3 regions of the Halalkalibacter sp. HAAS-P014 genome follow, and region 1 is predicted to be linked to each of the others. Evidence: riboswitches for the same ligand, from Rfam matches in the RefSeq annotation. Region 1 holds a riboswitch; each other region holds the start of a gene.

The links. A riboswitch is a leader RNA that binds a small molecule or an ion and turns the genes downstream of it on or off. The one in region 1 is predicted to bind thiamine pyrophosphate.
Region 2: it holds a riboswitch for thiamine pyrophosphate, as region 1 does, so the genes downstream of both, thiE (thiamine phosphate synthase) here and thiC (phosphomethylpyrimidine synthase ThiC) in region 1, are expected to answer to the same signal.
Region 3: it holds a riboswitch for thiamine pyrophosphate, as region 1 does, so the genes downstream of both, AC1FXZ_RS09260 (LuxE/PaaK family acyltransferase) here and thiC (phosphomethylpyrimidine synthase ThiC) in region 1, are expected to answer to the same signal.

What each region holds. Positions count from the first base shown of each region.
Region 1 is NZ_JBWQTV010000002.1:103,451-107,694, forward strand. Features, by position in the region: gene ssuE (NADPH-dependent FMN reductase) at 338-886, shown strand; gene AC1FXZ_RS01255 (2-hydroxyacid dehydrogenase) at 980-1,951, opposite strand; TPP riboswitch at 2,116-2,230, shown strand; gene thiC (phosphomethylpyrimidine synthase ThiC) at 2,360-4,144, shown strand.
Region 2 is NZ_JBWQTV010000016.1:190,289-194,532, reverse strand. Features, by position in the region: gene aspA (aspartate ammonia-lyase) at 1-825, shown strand, start outside; gene AC1FXZ_RS13770 (YqgU-like beta propeller domain-containing protein) at 1,088-2,206, shown strand; TPP riboswitch at 2,275-2,382, shown strand; gene thiE (thiamine phosphate synthase) at 2,437-3,069, shown strand; gene thiS (sulfur carrier protein ThiS) at 3,071-3,268, shown strand; gene AC1FXZ_RS13755 (thiazole synthase) at 3,273-4,052, shown strand; gene thiO (glycine oxidase ThiO) at 4,075-4,244, shown strand, end outside.
Region 3 is NZ_JBWQTV010000011.1:127,113-131,356, forward strand. Features, by position in the region: gene AC1FXZ_RS09255 (acyl-CoA reductase) at 1-1,437, opposite strand, end outside; gene AC1FXZ_RS09260 (LuxE/PaaK family acyltransferase) at 1,434-2,558, opposite strand; TPP riboswitch at 2,668-2,772, opposite strand; gene AC1FXZ_RS09265 (HesB/YadR/YfhF family protein) at 3,633-3,914, opposite strand.

The DNA.
Region 1 (4,244 bases):
TTATAGAAAATGTGCCAACTAAAGAAATAGTTATGAGGGGCTGTCTCAAAAGGTTGTTTTTTACCTTTTGAGACAGCCCCGAAGCAATGAGCTAAGACGTCGCAATCTTTTAAGCCAGTTATGAGTGGGTTTCTTATAGCAGGCGTGCGACGAGCGTGCCATTGCCATTCATTCAGAAGATTGTTCGTTTTTTACCTTTTGAGACAGCCCCTATAACCTTGTCGTTAAGCTGAAATTACATAAGTCGTAGCTTCCACTTACATTTAAGTTAATTATTTCCTTTATGAAATACAAAATAGTTGGTATGATAAAAGTTGGTAAGATAAAAGACAGGAGTGTGATTAAGTTGGCAAAAATTGTTATTATTTCAGGTGGACCTTCAAAAACAACTAGGTTAAAAGGAATTATTGATTATGCGAGCAGCTTTCTTAATGAGAAAGGCTTCTCTGTTGAGGAATTACACGTAATCGACATTCCAGCAGAAGATTTAATTTTAGCTAAGTGGGATAGTGAACATATTAAAGCTGCAAACGCTAAGGTAGCGGAAGCTGATGCGATTATCGTTGCAAGCCAAGTGTACAAAGCATCATTCACTGGAATTTTAAAAACATACTTAGATTTATTACCACAAAAGGGTCTCGAAAATAAAATTGTCCTCCCACTAATGCTTGGTGGAACAATGGCTCACTTACTAGCAATCGATTATAGTTTAAAACCAGTATTGTCTTCGTTGGGAGCGCAAAATATAATCAAGGGTGTGTTTACCTTAGATACTTGTGTGGTGCGCGGTGAAGACGGAAGTACGTCTATTGAAGATGAGGCAAAAGCTAGATTAGAGAAGTCTTTTGATGATTTAGCAAAAGAGCTTAAGAGAACTGTACAATAGGACAAACTAGGATCTGGATTGTTCAATGGAATGACTAACTACATAAGGGTATAAATCAGAAATGATTTATACCCTTTTTTATTTTGTATGAAGTTACCAAGTGTCTTCATTAAGCAAGCTTGGTGGCTTGATTCCTTTTAAGCTTTTTGTTAAATTCTCAGCTGCTAGTTTTGACATATTAAATTCACATTCAGTTGTCGACGAACCGATATGTGGTAACGTGACGATGTTTTGTAGTTTCAAAAGAGGGTTCTTAGGATCGGTTGGCTCTTTCGTATATACATCAATGCCTGCTGCATGAATTTCACCATTCTTTAAGGCGTAGTAAAGTGCTTCTTCATCGACATTTTTGCCCCGTGAACCATTGATAAAAATCGCCGTTTGTTTCATTTTCTTGAACTCATCAGTACTGATCATTTTTTCCGTTTCCTTGTTAGCTGGAACCATTAAACAGACAAAGTCAGATTGTGCCAATAGTTGATCTAATTCACTATAGCTAGCTTTATATTTTCTTTCTACTTCTTCATTTCTTCTCCGGTTATGATAAAGAATGTTCATTCCAAAACCGAAATGAGCTCTTTGGGCGATAGCAGAACCAATATTACCCATCCCAATGATCCCTAACGTTTTGTGATGGACATCTACCCCGTACTGCTCAGGTTGTAAGGAAATATCCCATTTTCCTGATTTTACATAGTGATCGAGCTCAGGAATCCGTCTTGCTGCAGCAATTATCATGCCAAAAATGGCGTCGGCAGTTGTATCATCCAGAACTCCTGGGGTGTTTGTTGCCAGGATTTTTCTTTTTGTCAATTCTTCAATGTCTAAATTGTCGTAGCCGACGGAAACATTAGAGACTATTTTAAGGTTAGGTGCACGGTCTAATAAGGCTTTATCAACTTTTAGCGCAAGCCCTATGATACCTACTGCCTCTTCTAGGGCTCTATCAAAATGTGGATCACCAATATATTCATGGTTTTTAAATGTTGTAACATCAAATTCTTTTTCTAATTCTTTAACGACTCGGTCATCGACTCTCATATAGACAATGATTTTAGGCTTCATAAGAGTTCCTCCTATCCTACATATTCCATAAAAGATTAACATAAAGTGTGGGGTGAAACCATTATAAGTGGGCACGAATCGATATGACTAAAACGTTTTGTTCAGAAAACTCTTTCTTTATTACTGTTCTTGTTATATACTGGAAACGAAATCAAAAAAATAATAGAAATAACTAGGGGAGTCCAAATAGCTGGGCTGAGAAACAAGAGCGTTAAAGATTGTTGACCCTTTGGACCTGATCTGGCTCATACCAGCGTGGGGAAGTTTATTAGTCATCATTTTATGAATTTACTTCTTTAATTAGCCGGGTCCAACCACATTTGTGGTTCCCGGCTTTTTTGCGTATCTACATACTTCCTTCTTGTGTTCTAGATCTCGTCCTTTCTATTAAAAAAAGGAGAGAATATAATGTCCACATCTTCATTGAACGAGAAAAACATTTCGATTATGTCCAGTTTTGAAGGTAGTAAAAAAGTATATGTTGAGGGATCGAGACCAGATATTCAAGTTCCAATGCGTGAAATTGAATTAAGTCCTACAACGGGAACGGTTGGAAAAGAGGCGAACCCACCTGTAAGAGTTTATGACACGAGTGGACCGTATACTGATGATACTTACCAAGTTGATATTACTAAAGGTTTGCCTACAGTGCGAAGAAGATGGATTGAAGAGCGTAGTGATGTTGAAGAATATGAAGGTCGAGAAAGTAAGCCTGAAGATAATGGTTATGTAACAGAGGGTGATTCTCGTGCGAATGATAATGTATTCCCAAGCTTGAAACGGAAACCACTACGTGCGAAAAAAGGCAAGAATGTAACACAATTGCACTATGCAAGACAAGGAATTGTAACGCCTGAGATGGAATTTATCGCGATTAGAGAAAATGTAGATCCAGAGTTTGTAAGAGAAGAAGTGGCAACAGGCAGAGCAATTATTCCATCTAATATTAATCACCCAGAAACGGAGCCAATGATTATCGGGCGCAATTTTCACGTGAAAATAAATGCGAATATTGGGAATTCTGCGGTTTCCTCATCGATAGAAGAAGAAGTGGAAAAGATGACTTGGGCGACTAGATGGGGCGCTGATACAATGATGGATCTCTCAACAGGGAAGAACATCCATACAACAAGGGAGTGGATTATTCGTAACTCAGCTGTTCCAGTTGGGACGGTTCCTCTTTATCAAGCATTAGAAAAGGTTAAAGGAATTGCTGAAGACTTAACATGGGAAGTTTATCGAGATACATTAATAGAACAAGCCGAACAAGGAGTTGACTATTTTACGATTCATGCAGGAGTCCTCTTGAGATATGTACCATTAACTGCAAAACGTTTAACAGGAATTGTCTCACGTGGTGGGTCGATAATGGCACAATGGTGTTTATATCACCATCAAGAAAACTTTTTATATACACATTTTGAAGAGATATGCGAAATTATGAAAACGTATGATATTGCTTTTTCGTTAGGTGATGGTTTGCGTCCTGGTTCCATTGCTGATGCCAATGATGAAGCACAATTTGCTGAACTCGAAACGCTAGGAGAATTAACGAAGCTTGCTTGGGAACATGATGTACAGGTAATGGTTGAAGGTCCAGGGCATGTTCCGATGCATTTAATCAAAGAAAATATGGATAAACAGTTGGAAATGTGCCACGAAGCTCCATTTTATACATTGGGACCTTTAACGACTGACATTGCACCAGGTTATGATCATATTACATCAGCGATTGGTGCAGCGATGATCGGCTGGTTTGGTACAGCGATGCTTTGTTATGTGACACCTAAAGAGCATTTAGGTTTGCCAAATCGTGAAGATGTCCGTGAAGGGGTCATTACGTATAAAATTGCCGCCCACGCAGCTGATTTGGCCAAAGGACATCCAGGGGCACGCGTGCGTGATGATGCTCTGTCTAAAGCTCGCTTTGAATTCCGTTGGAGAGATCAATTTAAATTAGCATTAGATCCTGAAAGAGCATTGGAATATCATGATGAAACTCTGCCTGCAGAAGGAGCAAAGACCGCCCATTTTTGTTCAATGTGTGGACCGAAGTTTTGCAGTATGAGAATTTCCCATGATATTCGTCAATTTGCAAAAGAGAATGACCTCGAGACTAGCGAAGCCATTGAAAAAGGAATGAAAGAAAAAGCCGAACAATTTAAGAGTTCAGGAGGTTCGATCTATCAATAAGGTTTTTTTAGGGAGATTTTAATGCAAATAGTGTATAAAAAGAATAGAAGCATTATATTGTAAATACATCCGAGCTAGAGAAAAAGAATCAAACTTTTTT
Region 2 (4,244 bases), on a different contig from region 1:
TTCGGTGCGTATCAACGTGTATTGAATCGTGACCTTAGTCGAATAAAAGGTTCTGTAGAGCATTTATATGAAGTAAATATGGGAGCGACGGCAGTTGGGACAGGACTAAATGCAAAACCTGAATATATTGAAAAAATAGCTGGGTATTTAAGCGATATTACTGGTTATCCATTTGAAACAGCGGAAAACCTTGTGGATGCCACCCAAAATACAGATGCTTATACTGAAGTTTCAAGCGCATTAAAAATAATGGCCATTAACTTATCAAAAATGTCTAATGATCTGCGATTAATGAGTTCAGGGCCACGAACAGGTTTAAACGAAATTAACCTACCTGCAAGGCAGCCAGGATCATCTATTATGCCTGGAAAGGTAAATCCGGTAATGTGTGAAGTTGTGAATCAAATCTCTTTTCAAGTCATAGGGAATGATCACACAATAAGTCTTGCTTCTGAAGCGGGGCAATTAGAGCTGAATGTAATGGAACCAGTATTAGTTTTTAATTTATTGCAATCATTGTCAATTTTGCAAAATGGTATTCGTGTTTTTAGGGAGTTTGCAATAGATGGAATAACGGCTAATATTGAAGGGTGTCGCGAGATGGTTGAAAGAAGTGTAGGGATTGTTACAGCCATTAACCCACATGTAGGTTATGAAGTTGCTTCAAGAGTAGCAAAGGAAGCCATCCAGTCGGATCGCCCAGTTCGAGAAATTTGTTTGGAAAAAGGGATCCTTTCTGAAGAAGAATTAAATGAAATTCTTGATCCGAAAGAAATGACGAATCCAGGAATTGCTGGTGCTAGATTTATGCAGGGAGACAGTTAAAAAGTGAGAGCCATATAGGAACTTATTTCTAGTTCTGTGTAGCGTCTCCACAAGAAAAAGGGTGACTCAAACGTTTAGCTTCTATGAAATTGTAGTGCAACCGTTTATTTTTCTCTGCGCTATAAAGTAATAATTTAGAAGCTAATACAGTTGAGTTGCCCTTTTTTTGAAAATTACTATTTGTTGAAACGTTTAAAAGGCTTCAATCGTCTATATAGTATCTAAAGACAATCATGTGTATGAAGGAGGGTAGAGGGAATTGATGAAACGGCTATTTTTTAGTTTAATTATACTTCTTATAGTTTCAGCGTGTACTCAATCTTCATTAGTAGGTCAGCCGTTACCGAAAAGTTTGATGGAACTTCCCAAAAAGCGTGATATACCGTTCTCTTTTTTCACAGGTTCTCAAATTATTCCAATTCAAACAAATACTCGTGTTACAGAAGTCATGAGTTGGTATGACGGTGAGACAATTTTATATTTGCAAGAACAGGATGACGTGTCTGCAATTTATAAACATGACCTTTATTCAGGGGAGTCTTCACTTTTTTTTGATACGGAAGGTTGGATTGTAGATATCATCGCTAACGCTGATCATACGGTTTTTGCCATTCAACACATTACGTCAGATAATGAAGCAAGACTATTACTATTGGATCAGAATGGTGAGATAAAACAGACCATAATGGGATATGGGGAAGAGTATAGTATCTACTGGAATCCTTATAAGGTTGAGACGTACGTTATGGTAGCTTTTTTACCTAATTGGGAATACGAAACTTATGTGGGGAATGTAACAAATAATGAAATATCACAAGTAAATCTTGAACAGTCTTATGTTCAATGGATATCGCCTACAAATGTCGGTTACTTAAAATGGGATGAATTTGAACCTGGCTATCAAGCGCCATTATATGAAGTGAATGTCGAAAATGGAGAGATAAATAAATGGGAAGAAGCTGTAATTGCTTTTATGAGCTTCCCCGATGGAGTGTCGCTTTCTGTAACGGTTGACTCAGTTTACGATTTAGCATCCCAATACACTTTTTATCAAGAGCAAGAAGCTTTCCGTTCTATTGAGGTCCCTATTTTGAACACATACTCTGAACAATGGTGGATACCTTTTTATACTTATGACGATTGGAATGGAATTTTTTATTATTTACGGCCCAAATATAGTAGTGATTTCTTTAGCTATGAAGATGGCTTTGAGTTAATTGCTTATAATGTGGATGCTGATTCTGAAGAAAAGATAACTACATTAGAAAAACATGTTCCACTTTCAATATCTCCAGGAGGTTCTTTTCTTTTACTAGGTGAACGTTATGAAAATGCTTATGATTTATCAGAACAAGTGGTGGTTCCCATTTGGAACGGTTAGTTGGGAAATACTTCCCCTCTTGCTTTTTTACAGTAGTCTGTCATAATAAATAGTAATAAGTTCTGTATTTTAAAGACTAGGGGTGTCCATAACGATGGACTGAGAAGAAGGTGTTGCCTTTTACCCTCATACCTGATCTGGATCATGCCAGCGTAGGGAAGTCGTATTAGTCGTATTCCGTATGTTCGGGGTGCGACTTTTTTGTATTACAGATAGAAGGTGGGAGACCTATGAGAGAGTTTAAGCTATATGCGATAACCGGAGAAGAATTTCATCAAGGCCGTGACTTAACTGAAGTAATGGAAGAAGCGATTCTTGGTGGTGTGGACATTATTCAACTGCGTGATAAGAACAGCAGTAAACGAGATGTTTTAAGAAAAGCTAGAGCGTTGCGTGAACTTACAAGTAAACATGATGTTTTATTCATTGTTAATGATCATATCGATGTAGCCCTTGCTGTTAATGCAGACGGAATTCATCTTGGACAAGATGATTTACCTCTTTCTGATGCTAGGAAGATAATGGGGCCTGATAAAATTATTGGAATATCGACTCATCGTATTGAGGAAGCACGTGAGGCTGAAGTTGGAGGTGCTGACTATATTGGAGTAGGGCCAATTTTTCATACAAATAGTAAAGTAGATGTTGTAGATCCAGTAACAACAAATTATATTAAACAAGTTGTTTCCGAAATCAAGATTCCATTTGTAGCTATTGGTGGAATCAAACTGCATAATGTTGATCAAGTGCTTGATGCTGGAGCAACTCGAATTTGTATGATCTCTGAGATAGTAGGAGCTAAGGATATTAAAGGGGTTTGTGAGAGTTTTATCAAAAAATTAGCTGAAAGGGAGAGTGAATAAGGTGCGTTTGATTATTAATGGAGAAGAACATAATCTAGAAGTTTCTACACTTGAAGAAGTTGTGACTTATTTCAATCTTGAACCACATCTTGTCGTGACAGAAGTAGATGGAATGATAGTTGAGCAAGGGGAATGGTCAGATACTAAAATAATAGAAGGAATGAAAATTGAATTAGTTCAATTTGTCGGAGGGGGATGATCGGATGAAAAAAAATAAGCTTACAATTGCAGGTAAGGAATTATCCTCTAGGTTTTTCCTAGGAACAGGTAGGTATCCAAATCCCTTTGTCCAAAACGAAGCTATTAAAGCATCGGAAGCTGAGGTACTTACATTTGCCATTCGGAGAGTAAATCTAGATGCGCCGAATGAGGACGCAATACTGCAACATTTAGAAGGAATGTCATTTACGTATTTACCGAATACATCAGGTGCAAAAACGGCTGAAGAAGCAATTCGAATTGCAAGGCTTGCTAAAGCATCTGGTCTAAGTGATTGGATAAAAGTGGAAATTAGTGTAGATGAAAAAACACTTTTACCAGATCCTATTGAAACCCTTAAAGCAACGGAGGTTCTTGCAAAGGAAGGATTTGTTGTCTTACCGTATACATCGGATGATCCCGTTCTTTGTAAGAGGTTAGAAGAAGCTGGCGCGGCAGCTGTTATGCCTGGGGGAGCACCTATTGGAACTGGCTTAGGTATTTTAAACCCGTATAATCTTGAATTAATCATTGAGCAAGCTAATGTACCAATTATTGTTGACGCTGGACTCGGGTCAGCCATGGATGTAGCACAAGCAATGGAGTTGGGGGCAGATGGAGTTTTAATGAACACACCTGTAGCTAAGGCAAAGGACCCGGTGAATATGGCAAAGGCGATGAAGTATGCAATTGAGGCTGGGAGACTTTCCTATGAAGCTGGTCGAATTCCAAAAAAGAAATATGCTACAGCTAGTAGTGGCTTAACGACACTTGTTTCAAAATAGTAAGTAAATTGGGGGAGTATTAATGCAAGAGCGAGTAATTATACTAGGTGGAGGTGTCGTTGGGCTAGCAACTGCGTTTGAACTTAGTAGAAGAAATTATGATGTTACTGTGTTAGAAAAAACAACGTGTGGTGGACAAGCATCTGGAGCAGCAGCAGGGATGCTTGCTCCTTATTCTGAGATTGGCGAAGA
Region 3 (4,244 bases), on a different contig from region 1:
CTCTACATCACAAAAGCGTACTAAATCAGCTAAATGAAACCGTCCATCGTGATGCCAACCAGGTTGGGGTCTTGACATGGATCCCAGTGCACAAATCCGATTTCCACCACATTCTCCCAGAATTGAAATAATTTCTGAGAATTTCTGAGGTGAACAGCCTACACCAACCGTTTGAATATACTTTTTTAACCCTTTTATATGTGGCTTAATATCAGTCACTTTGTCTATTGGAATTACCGTTATAAAGCGATTCAATGGAGATAACGGAAATGATTCCCTTTCTCCACTTTCATTTAATTCACGGTAGACTACAGTCCAAGACGTGTCGCCTTCACTTTTTATCATGTGCACTTGATTATTATTAAAGCTTTCAAACTCAAGTGCCGAACGCTGTTTGACGATGGCATGATGCTCTTCTTCTGTTAAAGAAGCTCGTGGGTGCGTATGCTGAAAATTCCTCATTTCGCTTGCGAGCATTTGAGCAAAATCTTCAGGCAAATAGTCACCACCTCGTTCAACAAAAAAAACATGTGGAGATAGACAGGCTTGCTGATCAAACCAGGACCCATCATGAGCTGCTAATCGGGCTGTATTCCAGCCTTTTGTAGTGGCCAAACACTCTTTTGTTATTAAACCAAAACTTACTTTGTGCCCATGAGAGTGAAAACGGACATGCGCCGGTACTTTTTGTTGAACTGCTTCAATCGTTTCTTTTCCACCATAGGCGATAACATCATTCGATTTCGAAAAACTTACCGCTTCTAGTGATTCATTACCACCCTTCCACCACAAAATAGCTAATGCATCTCCTAGCTCTGGATCGATTTCCTCCAATGTTTTAGCAAACAATACTGGAAAAAGTGGTTCTGATGATGACACTTTCCCTAGCGTAGCCGATTTAAGTAATATACCAGCAGCAAGACTCCAAAGTGGTAAAGCCGGTACATTTCCTGAAAAAATATGAGTGATCAACTCCGGTCCATATGCCCTATATAATCCCCCTGATTTTCGTGGCCGAAATTCATCTAATATAAGTGGATTCGGGAAATCTTCATCTACCATACGTTGCAGTTTCTCTTTCCGGAATATTCTTAAATATCGGCTTATGTATAAACGAACCATCTCTTGATCATACCCCGTGATAACCGGGAGCATCTCTTCGGCAAGTTGACGGTATTTATAACGGGGATCCAACCACTTCTCAACTGCTTCACTTAAAAGATCAATCATTTCGTTTGTATGACGCTTTCGTAAATACTCTTCCTGTTGCACTTTGAGCGTATCAATAACATGTTCTATCATAAACGGAGTAAGCTCTGGAACATTCAACTCTAACTTCTGGCCATAATGTTCAAATTGCAATGTATGGGAGGGGGCATCAGCAAAAAGACCTTCACATTTTTTGGGTACATGAAAACATGAGAAGCTTGTTGTCATCTTTTTAACTTCTCCCCTGAACTTGATTGTGCAGAAGCCATAAATTGCTCAACAGCTAACGAACATCCTTTTGCTTCTGCACCTTCAGCCCTTCCTAATAAATAAAAACCGTCTTCTTCTTTTATCCCGATATCCTCTGTCAGAATCCCCATGACTGAATTATAATTGGCCAAATCATAATGAACGATAATTCCTTTTTTTCCTACAGGTTTTTCTTCCATCCGTTCGATATCAAGAATCACCGTTTTCACCCAATGAGGCGCTTGTTGTTTCGTTAATTTTCCTCCTTGGTTAAAAGGAAGTAGATTCGAGTCATAAAACTGCGAGCTTAACTCCGTCATCCCATACATATTGATACACATTTCTAGTGGCAGCGTAAACAAATCGCTCATCTCTTTTTTAAACTCCATTGGTTCAATTTCGCGCGAGCGTCCCTTCGCTCCACCCGTATCCATGATTCTACTTTTTTTAGGTAACTTGAATTGAAGACTTCTACTTTTACACTCATCTAGTAAATGAATAAACGAGAATGTTGCTCCAATTAAAAGAACGGGTTCGTCCTTTTTCTCTGCTAATTGAATCTCCTTAATAAGATTTTCTACTTCAAAACCACATTTAGAAAATACATACATACTGTCATCTGTGCCGAACACTTTTTTCGCAAGATGTAAATAATGAGCTAACGATGAATTCGGCATCTCGTCTTTCTCAGGAAAGAGGACAAACATTTTTACTTTATCAAGATCAGGTAAAACATATGGTTTAAAATGAGTTTTCATCGAAAGGTCATACACGTCCAAATCACGATGATAATTTTTCCCACGCTTCTGTGGATTCGTTGTCCCACTTGTCATAAAAACGGCTTCAGCGTCTTCAATTGGATTACATGATAAAGTTGTTAATTTAAATGCATCAATTGGAACAGGAGGAATCTCCAGAAAATGTTTCACTTTTCTTGGAGAAACACGACGCTTTCTACAAAATTTACGAAAAGGCTGATTATGTTCATATTGAAACTGAAACAACTGTAATGCCATCCTGTTAAATTCCTCTTCAGTTGAACTCGGCTGATTAATAAAATTAATTAATTTTTGTTTTAGGGCTATATAACCTTCTACCATACGTAACACTCCCATTCTAAACAATATTCTTTAATTAAATAAATGAAAAGACCACTTTCTATGTAGAAAGTGGTCATCACTTAAAAACTATGTATTCAAAAAATAGCTCATAATATGATGTCCACTTCCCTACGCTACGATTACGCAGTTCAGGTTCAAAGGGTTTAAGGGAAATACCTTAATCTCAGCCAATACAGCTCCCCCAGTGGCAAAAAGAAACTCATGTTATATTCTCATATCATATCACTATTGAAAGGTTCTTTCCACAAGGCTTCAGACAATTTGTCAAATAAAGAAGAAAAATGGTTAATGATATTCGATTGAGTCGTATCCCCCAATGACCTCTTCCACCTAGTTTTCAGTAAAAAAAATCCAGCTATTGTTAGCTAGATTTTCAACCGTTAACACCTTAGGAGACCCAACCAGTCTAACATCACTTTTTAAAATCATTGCTTTATTTTTCGATCCGTACATCAGTGGTAAAATTGATTTTATAAAGCATTTAATTGTGATGTTTGTTCGTTCCGTAGGTTATTGAAATACCATATCCATACATCACGATACCTTGATTGATTTTCTAAACACTTTTACATTGATAAAATCTTTTGCTCATTCATCCATGGACTTCATGCCCGTACTAATTGCCGTTAGATTAAATGTTTCAAAATTCTAACCACTCTTAGCTAGTATTGGTTTTACGTTTTTTTAACGGAACCAACGCAGATGGTTGAGCCTCCTACAGTGTTAACTTTTTTCTGTTTTTATCTTTCTTTCTAACTACATTATAGCATGCTTACTAAGCAAAAAGTTTGAACATTTGTTGAATCAGAACACTGTATTAACAGTACTTCTAATAAGCCAGCATTAAACTGAGGCGCTGAAAAAGTACCTCGAAGAAGCGCAATGGCTCCACACGTTACGCGCCTTACTATGAGAAACCCACTCATGGCAAGGCTTTCAAAAAAGGGTAACGGCTCTGCACATTGCCTAAGGACCACTGAAAAAGGGAAAGGCACCCTTTTTCAGTAGCCTCGCATTAAACCGGCTTATTAGTTAAAAACTTCACAAATGATATTAAACTACCATGATCTTTAGTTCATCTTGTTCTACATCTAATTGTATTGTGCAATCATTAAAATACCAAGAATCAACTTCTTCAACATAAAACGTTTTATCTTCGCTATCGAATCTTGGCCCATAATTTACAGGAGCCTCATTTGAGATTCCAATACTAAAACCATTATACATTCGTCCTAAGCCACCATATCGTGGAAATAAACGAATGCTCCTTTCCGTATTAAATTGAAATTCCTTTGAAAACCATTCCATTGCTTGTTTAGATATATTCAGTTCCATGTTAAAGCACCTCCCTACACTAAAGTCTATTGCAACAGAAAAATCCAATCTGTAATCTATCTCACACTATCAAAAGATACTTTATCGAATTCGACAATATTCGGCGTTTAGGAGAAAAGTAAGCAAAAAAAAAAATTATACAGTGAAACGAACTACAAACATAAACTCCCTACCTAGGGTAATCATTAAACATCGATTTAATGTAAGACATCTATAAGTTCTTGATAGCTGATATATTCTATATAACTAGACAAGAGAAGGCTAGCTATTAGCCTCAGTCATGGATATTTATTTTAGATGAAAACTAGGTTGGCATTTGAGCTCGCAAAT